Kitasatospora fiedleri: one gene and its partner. The protein of the gene in region 2 interacts with the protein of the main gene of each other region in a pairwise test. Links are inferred from orthologs where the notes say so. Each region holds a gene or a part of one and is shown on either strand. Other genes may lie near its edges. The genes, in order: panC and QMQ26_RS08065.

What was found.
Region 1: the proteins of QMQ26_RS08065 (region 2) and panC interact in binary tests that used the Escherichia coli proteins (3 or more experiments, as listed by UniProt). The link is inferred for Kitasatospora fiedleri from one-to-one orthologs.

Annotation. Positions count from the first base shown.
Region 1 is NZ_OX419519.1:3,361,848-3,365,129, reverse strand. The notes cover bases 157-3,130. They hold panC (pantoate--beta-alanine ligase), read right to left. Parts: upstream 2,110-3,130; coding sequence 1,204-2,109; downstream 157-1,203. Other genes in these bases: QMQ26_RS15520 (Rossmann-like and DUF2520 domain-containing protein), read right to left, coding at 2,109-3,023; panD (aspartate 1-decarboxylase), read right to left, coding at 658-1,107; QMQ26_RS15535 (L-aspartate oxidase), read right to left, coding at 157-641. Also shown: more of QMQ26_RS15535, read right to left, coding at 1-156. UniProt on the Escherichia coli protein: Catalyzes the condensation of pantoate with beta-alanine in an ATP-dependent reaction via a pantoyl-adenylate intermediate.
Region 2 is NZ_OX419519.1:1,681,211-1,684,499, reverse strand. Bases 79-3,059 are described here. They hold QMQ26_RS08065 (NUDIX hydrolase), read right to left. Parts: upstream 1,871-3,059; coding sequence 1,286-1,870; downstream 79-1,285. Other genes in these bases: QMQ26_RS08055 (serine hydrolase domain-containing protein), read left to right, coding at 2,419-3,059; QMQ26_RS08060 (hypothetical protein), read left to right, coding at 1,992-2,342; QMQ26_RS08070 (TetR/AcrR family transcriptional regulator), read right to left, coding at 398-1,189; QMQ26_RS08075 (hypothetical protein), read right to left, coding at 79-301. Also shown: more of QMQ26_RS08075, read right to left, coding at 1-78; more of QMQ26_RS08055, read left to right, coding at 3,060-3,289.

The DNA of each region.
Region 1 (3,282 bases), 1.7 Mb from region 2 along the record:
GAGAAGACCTGGCCCATGCCGCCGGTGGCCAGCACCACGGCCCGGGCCAGGATCGCGCCGACGCCGTCGCGCTGGCCCTCGCCCATCACGTGCAGGGTGACGCCGGAGGCGTGCCCGTCGGCGTCGGTGAGCAGGTCCAGGACCAGGGCGTGCTCGATCAGCTCCAGGCCCGGGTCGGCCTCGATCGCGGCGACCAGGGCGCGCTCGATCTCGGCGCCGGTGGCGTCGCCGCCGGCGTGCGCGATCCGGCGGCGGTGGTGGCCGCCCTCGCGGGTCAGCACGATCTCGCCGTCCTCGTCGAGGTCGAACTCGGCGCCCGCCTCGATGAGCCGGCGCACCGCGTCCGGGCCCTCGGTGACCAGGGTGCGCACCGCCTCCTCGTCGCACAGGCCGGCGCCCGCGACCAGGGTGTCCTGGAGGTGCTGCTCCGGGGTGTCGCCCTCGCCCAGGGCGGCGGCGATGCCGCCCTGGGCCCAGCGGGTGGAGCCCTCGTCCAGCACCGCCTTGGTGACCACCATGGCCCGCAGGCCGGCCTTGCGGGCGTTGAGCGCGACGGTGAGCCCGGCCACGCCGGAGCCGATCACGACCACGTCGGTGCTCGTGGTCCAGCCGGGGGCGGGGGCGGTCAGGCGGTGCGACATGGGTTCAGCTGCTCCTTCAGCGCGCGGCGGCGTCGGCCGCGCCGTTCGCACCACCGTACGCGCCGTCCCCGCGCACCAGTCCGCTGCCCTCGGGGGCGTCCGCGGGGTCGCCGCCGAGGCCGGTGATCCGGTTGCGCTCGTCGACGAACACCACCTTCGGCAGGTACGCCTTGGCCTCGGCGGTGTCCATCTGCCCGTAGGCGATCAGGATCACCAGGTCGCCGGGGTGGACCAGGCGCGCGGCGGCGCCGTTGATGCCTATGACGCCCGAGCCGCGCGGGCCGGCGATGGTGTAGGTCTCCAGCCGGGCGCCGTTGTTGATGTCGACGATGTGGACCAGCTCGCCGGGGAGCAGGTCCGCGGCGTCGAGCAGGTCCTCGTCGACCGTCACCGAACCGACGTAGTGCAGGTCGGCCTGGGTGACGGTGGCACGGTGGATCTTGGACTTGAGCATGGTGCGGAACATGGGTCACGCCTCCTGTGAGTGCATGCCTGGTGGTGCCTACCGGTGGTGGACGGAGCGGCCGGGACCTCGGGAGGCCGGCCGCCCCGGGCGTCCGGGCTAGCGGACGATGACGCTCACGTTGTCGATCAGCCGGGTCGAGCCGACCCGGGCCGCGACGGCGAGCACCGCCTCGCCCCGGAAGTCGTCCGGCGCCTCGGTGAAGGAGAGCGGATCGACCAGGGCGAGGTAGTCGGGGGAGAGGCCGTCCGCGCCCTCCAGCACGGCGGCGGCCGCCTCGCGGACGGCCTTGGGGCCCTGCGCGCCGGCGTCCCGGCCGGCGAACAGGGCGCGGGAGAGGGCGAGCGCCTGCGTGCGCTCGGCCGCAGAGAGGAAGCGGTTGCGGGAGGACAGCGCCAGGCCGTCCTCCTCGCGGACGGTCGGGACGCCGACCACCTCCACGTCGAAGTCCAGGTCGGCGACCATCCGGCGGACGAGCGCCAGCTGCTGGGCGTCCTTCTCGCCGAACACCGCGAAGTCCGGGTCGGTGATGTGCAGCAGCTTGGCGACCACGGTCAGCATCCCGTCGAAGTGCCCCGGGCGGGACGCGCCCTCGAAGCCCTCGCCCATCGGGCCGGCCGAGAGCCGCACCAGCGGCTCGCCGTTCGGGTACACCTCGTCCACGGACGGGGCGAACACCACGTCCGCGCCCGCCTCCTCGGCGAGCGCGAGGTCCGCGTCCAGGGTGCGCGGGTAGCGGTCCAGGTCCTCGCCGGCGCCGAACTGCAGCGGGTTCACGAAGACCGTCACCGCGACCCGGCCGTCCCGGCCGACCCGGCGGCGGGCCTCCCGCACCAGCGCCGCGTGGCCCGCGTGCAGCGCGCCCATGGTCATCACCACGGCGTTGTCCACCGGCTGCTCGTCCGGCCAGAACGCGGCCTCGAACTCCTCCACGGTGCGGGTCAGCACCGCCGTGCGGGCCTTCGCCGCCTTCGGGGCCTTCGCCGGGCGCCTGTCGCGTGCCATCAGTGCTTCTCCTCGTTCAGTACGTCCAGCAGCGCCGCCGCCGGCTCCGGCTTCAACGTGCTGTTGGCCACCGCGCGCTGGGCGGTCGCCCGCGCCATCGCCCGGTACGCCTGGCCGATGTCCGGGGTCACCGTAGCGAGTCGGTCCAGGTGCGTGCGCACCGTCCCGACGTCGCCGCGGGCCACCGGGCCGGTCAGCGCGAGGTCGCCCGAGCGCAGGGCGTTGTCCAGGGCCGCGCCCAGCAGCGGGCCGAGCATCTGGCCGGGTTCCTGGACGCCCGCCGTGCGCAGCAGCTCCATCGCCTGCGCGACCAGCGTCACCAGGTGGTTCGCGCCGTGCGCGAGCGCCGTGTGGTAGAGCGGCCGGACCTCCTCGGGAATCCAGGACGGCTCGCCGCCCATCTCCACCACCAGGGCCTCGGCGACCGGGCGCAGCTCCTCCGGGGCGGTCACCCCGAACGGGCAGCCGGCCAGCCGGGCCACGTCCACCGAGGTGCCGGTGAAGGTCATCGCGGGGTGCAGCGCCAGCGGCAGCGCACCCGCCCGGGCGGCGGGCTCCAGCACGGCCACGCCGTGCGCGCCCGAGGTGTGCACGAGCAGCTGGCCCGGGCGGACCGCGCCGGTCGCGGCCAGGCCCTGCACGAGACCGGGCAGGGCGTCGTCCGGGACGGTCAGCAGCACCAGGTCCGCGGCGGCCGTCACCTGCGGGGGCGCGACCAGCCGCACCCCCGGCAGCAGGGCCTCGGCCCGGCGGCGGGACGCGGCGGAGACGCCGGACGCGGCGACCACGCGGTGACCGGCGAGTTGCAGGGCGGCGCCCAGGGCGGGGCCGACGCGGCCGGCGCCGAGGACGCCCACGGTGAGTCGGGCGGGGCGGTTACCGGGGTCGGAGGGGTCTCCGAAGTCGGGCAGCACTCTTCCGTTCCAGTCCTCTAGGGGTACCAGACGTACCGGTCAATGGTACGGGGGTTTCCGGCCCGCCCACCCGTGCGTCCGGGCCGGGGGTGCGCGGGCCGGGGCGGCGGCCCCCGTCAGGGGGTCTCGCCGGCTCGGACGAGGCCGTTCTCGTAGGCGAGGACGACGGCCTGGACGCGGTCGCGGAGGCCGAGTTTGGCGAGGATGCGGCCGACGTGGGTCTTGACGGTGGCTTCGGAGAGGACCAGGCGGGCGGCGA
Region 2 (3,289 bases):
GTGCCGACGCCCCGTAGCGCTGGGCCAGCACCGGGACGGCCTCGCGGCCGGCGGCGGCGTTCGGACGGCGGTTGGCGGACACCTCGACGACGGTGCCGAGCCGGGGCACGGCGAGCAGGCCGGGGCCGATCTGGCTGATCCGCAGGCCGAACAGGGCCTTGGCGGCGGGGTGTTCGGAGCGGCGGAACGCGGTGAGCGCGTCGGCCTGGTAGTGGGTGGCGCGGCTGCCGAGAAGTGCGGCGCACGCCGCGTCCAGCGTGGCCGTGATCCGGTCTGCGGCGGCGAAGCCGTCCTGCGTCATTCGCCGAGCCCCCTCGTTCTCGGGTGTGGACAGTTCAGCCAATTCTTATCAGACCGCGACGGCGCGGACGGTGGGTTGGCCGGGGGCGACGGGAGGTCAGGGGGCGGGCGGGGCGGCGAGCCGGAACAGGGACTCGGTGAGGGCGGGGGCGGCGAAGGTCGCGGCGAGGTCGCGGAGCAGCCGGGCGGTCGGGCCGTCGGGGCGTTCGGTGGCGAAGAACTCGCCGAGCAGGGCGGCCAGTTCCGGGTCGCGGGTGGCGGTGACGGCGAGCGCCGCGACCAGTTCCTGGACCAGCTGGAGCTGGAGCGTCCCGACCGGGACGGGCCTGTCGGAGAGCCAGTCCAGCGAGCTGATCTCGGCGTTGGCGATCCAGGCCCGGACGGTCCGGCGCAGGGCCGGGCTGGGCGCCGGGACGCCGAGGTGCAGCAGGATCTGCTCCTGCGCGGCCCGCCGGACCTGGTCGATGACGGCGTCCGCGTCCGGGCTGGCGGCGACCGAGCCGCCGCGCAGCAGTGCGGTGAAACCGGCCGCGTGGGACTGCACGAAGTCGAGGTAGCGGCCCATGACGCGGTACAGCCGCTCGGAGAGCGGGCCCTCGCCGGGCTCCTCGAACCGCCCGGCCAGCTCGCGCCCGGCCCGGCGCAGCGCCTCCTCGTACAGGGCTTGCTTGCCCGGGAAGTAGTGGTACACCAGCGGGCGGGAGGCGCCCGCGGCGGCGGCGATGTCGTCGATCGAGACGTCCTCGGGCGCGCGGTCCGAGAACAGCTGGAGCGCCACCGCGATCAGCTGCTCGCGGCGCTCGTCGACGCTCAGCCGCCGCCGGGGCGCGCGGGCGGCGGGACGCTGTTCCTCCGCGCGGGGGGCCGCGGGCGGCGTACGGGAAGCCATGCGGCCCACCCTAGTTCTTCGGGCACGGCCGGGGGCGACGAGGGCCCGGGGAGCGGCGGGAGCGCCGCCGGGGCGGCAGGCCGGGGCGGGCGGTGGTCAGGCGGTGGCGCGCCGCTCCAGGTAGCGGCGGTACGCCTCGCGGCCGTCCGGCACGAACTCCCAGCTGGTGAGCCGTTCGGCGAGCTGCTCCTCGGTGAGCCAGTCGTACCAGGCGACCTCGGACTCCTGGGGGTGCACCGGGCCGTCCCACTCGGCCGCGTGGACGTCGGACCACCAGCTGTAGCGGTCGCCGTCGGTGTAGAGGAAGCGGAACAGCGGGCGGGTGCGGATGCCGCTGACGCCGAGCTCCTCCTCGGCCTCCCGGACGGCGGCCTCGGGGTAGCTCTCGCCGGCGCCGACCACGCCGCCGACGAAGCAGTCGTGGGCGCCGGGGGCGAACGCCTTGGTGTCGGTGCGGCGGTGGGTGAAGATCCGGCCCCGCGGGTCGCGGACCAGGACGAAGACGCAGCGGTGGATCAGGCCGTCGCGGTAGACCTCGGAGCGGGGGGCGGTGCGCAGCACCCGGTCCTGTTCGTCGACCACGTCGAGGATCTCGTCGAGGTTGGTGGCGGGGCCGGTGAAGGGGCCGGTGAAGGGGCCGGTGGCGGAGTCGGCGGCCGGGCCGGTGGCGGGAGTGTCCATGTCCGCCATTGTGGCGTGCGCCGGTGGTCCGCGGCGGTGTCACCCGAAAGAGTTGGTATACGCAGGGATCGGCCCGGGAATGACCCGGTCGGAACGTCAGGAACCTTTCCGAGGAGCAGAGTTGAAGAACCGCGCCGCCGCCCTGTCCGTCGCCGCCGCCCTGGTCGCGCTCGGCACCGCGCTGCCCGCCTCGGCCGCCCCGGCCCCGGCCGCCGCCGCTGCCGTCGAGTCGGTCCGTTCGGGCCTGGACTGCACCACCTGGATCCACCACAACGACCCGCTGTACGGAGGCGTCGACTGCACCAACAACACCGGCTCCCCGGTCACCTTCCACGCCGACATCGTCTGCGGCTGGGCGCCGGACGTGACGGGCAACTCGGTGACGGCCCTGCCGGGCCGGACCGAGGAGTCCTCCGGCCACTGCGCCGTCTACTCCTCGGGCATCGGGCACATCGGGTGGACGGTGGAATGAGGGGGGAATGACGGCGGAGTGGTCCCGGGGGACCGCGAAGTGATCGCGGGGGAGCGCGGTTGTCTAGGGTGGAAGGGTGGAGAACCAGCAGATCCAGGGGTTCGCGGCGGCCGGGTTCGAGCCGGTCCGGGAGGCTTTCGCGGGCAACTTCCGGGAGTACGGGGAGTTGGGCGCGGCCTTCGCGCTGTACCTCGACGGGCGGAAGGTGGTCGACCTGTGGGGCGGGGACGCCCGGCCGGAGGTCGGGGCCCGGCCGGCCCCGGCGGTCGGTTGGGAGGAGGGGACGGCGCAGGTGCTGCGGTCCGTCACCAAGGGGCTGACCGCCTCCGCCGCGCTGCACCTCGCGCAGCGCGGGCTGCTCGACCTGGACGCGCCGGTGGCCTCCTACTGGCCGGAGTTCGCGCAGGCCGGGAAGGGGCGGGTGCCGGTGCGCTGGCTGCTCTCGCACCAGGCCGGGCTGCCCGCGCTGGACGTGCCGCTGCGGATCGAGGACGTGCTGGCCTGGGAGCCGGCCGCTGCTGCCGTCGCCGCCCAGGCCCCCGCCTGGGAGCCCGGCACCGCGCACGGGTACCACCCGCTGACCTTCGGCTGGCTGGTCGGCGAGGTGGTCCGGCGGGCCGGGGGCCGCAGCGTGGGCCGGTACTTCGCGGAGGAGATCGCCGCCCCGCTCGGCCTGGACCTGTGGATCGGCCTGCCCCCCGCCGCGGCCGGCCGGGTCGGCCGGCTGGTCGACCTGCCCGCGCCGGAGGCGGCCCGGCTCGCCCCCGGCGGGATGCGGATGCGCCCCAAGCAGTCCGTGCTGGACGCCTACCGGGACCCGCACTCGCTGACCGCCCGCTCGTTCGGCGCGGTGCGCAGCAGCGTGGACCTGAACGACCCGGCGGTGCAGGCGGTCGAGGTGCCGGGCGCGGGCGGGATCGGCACCGCCCGTTCGCTGGCCCGGTTCT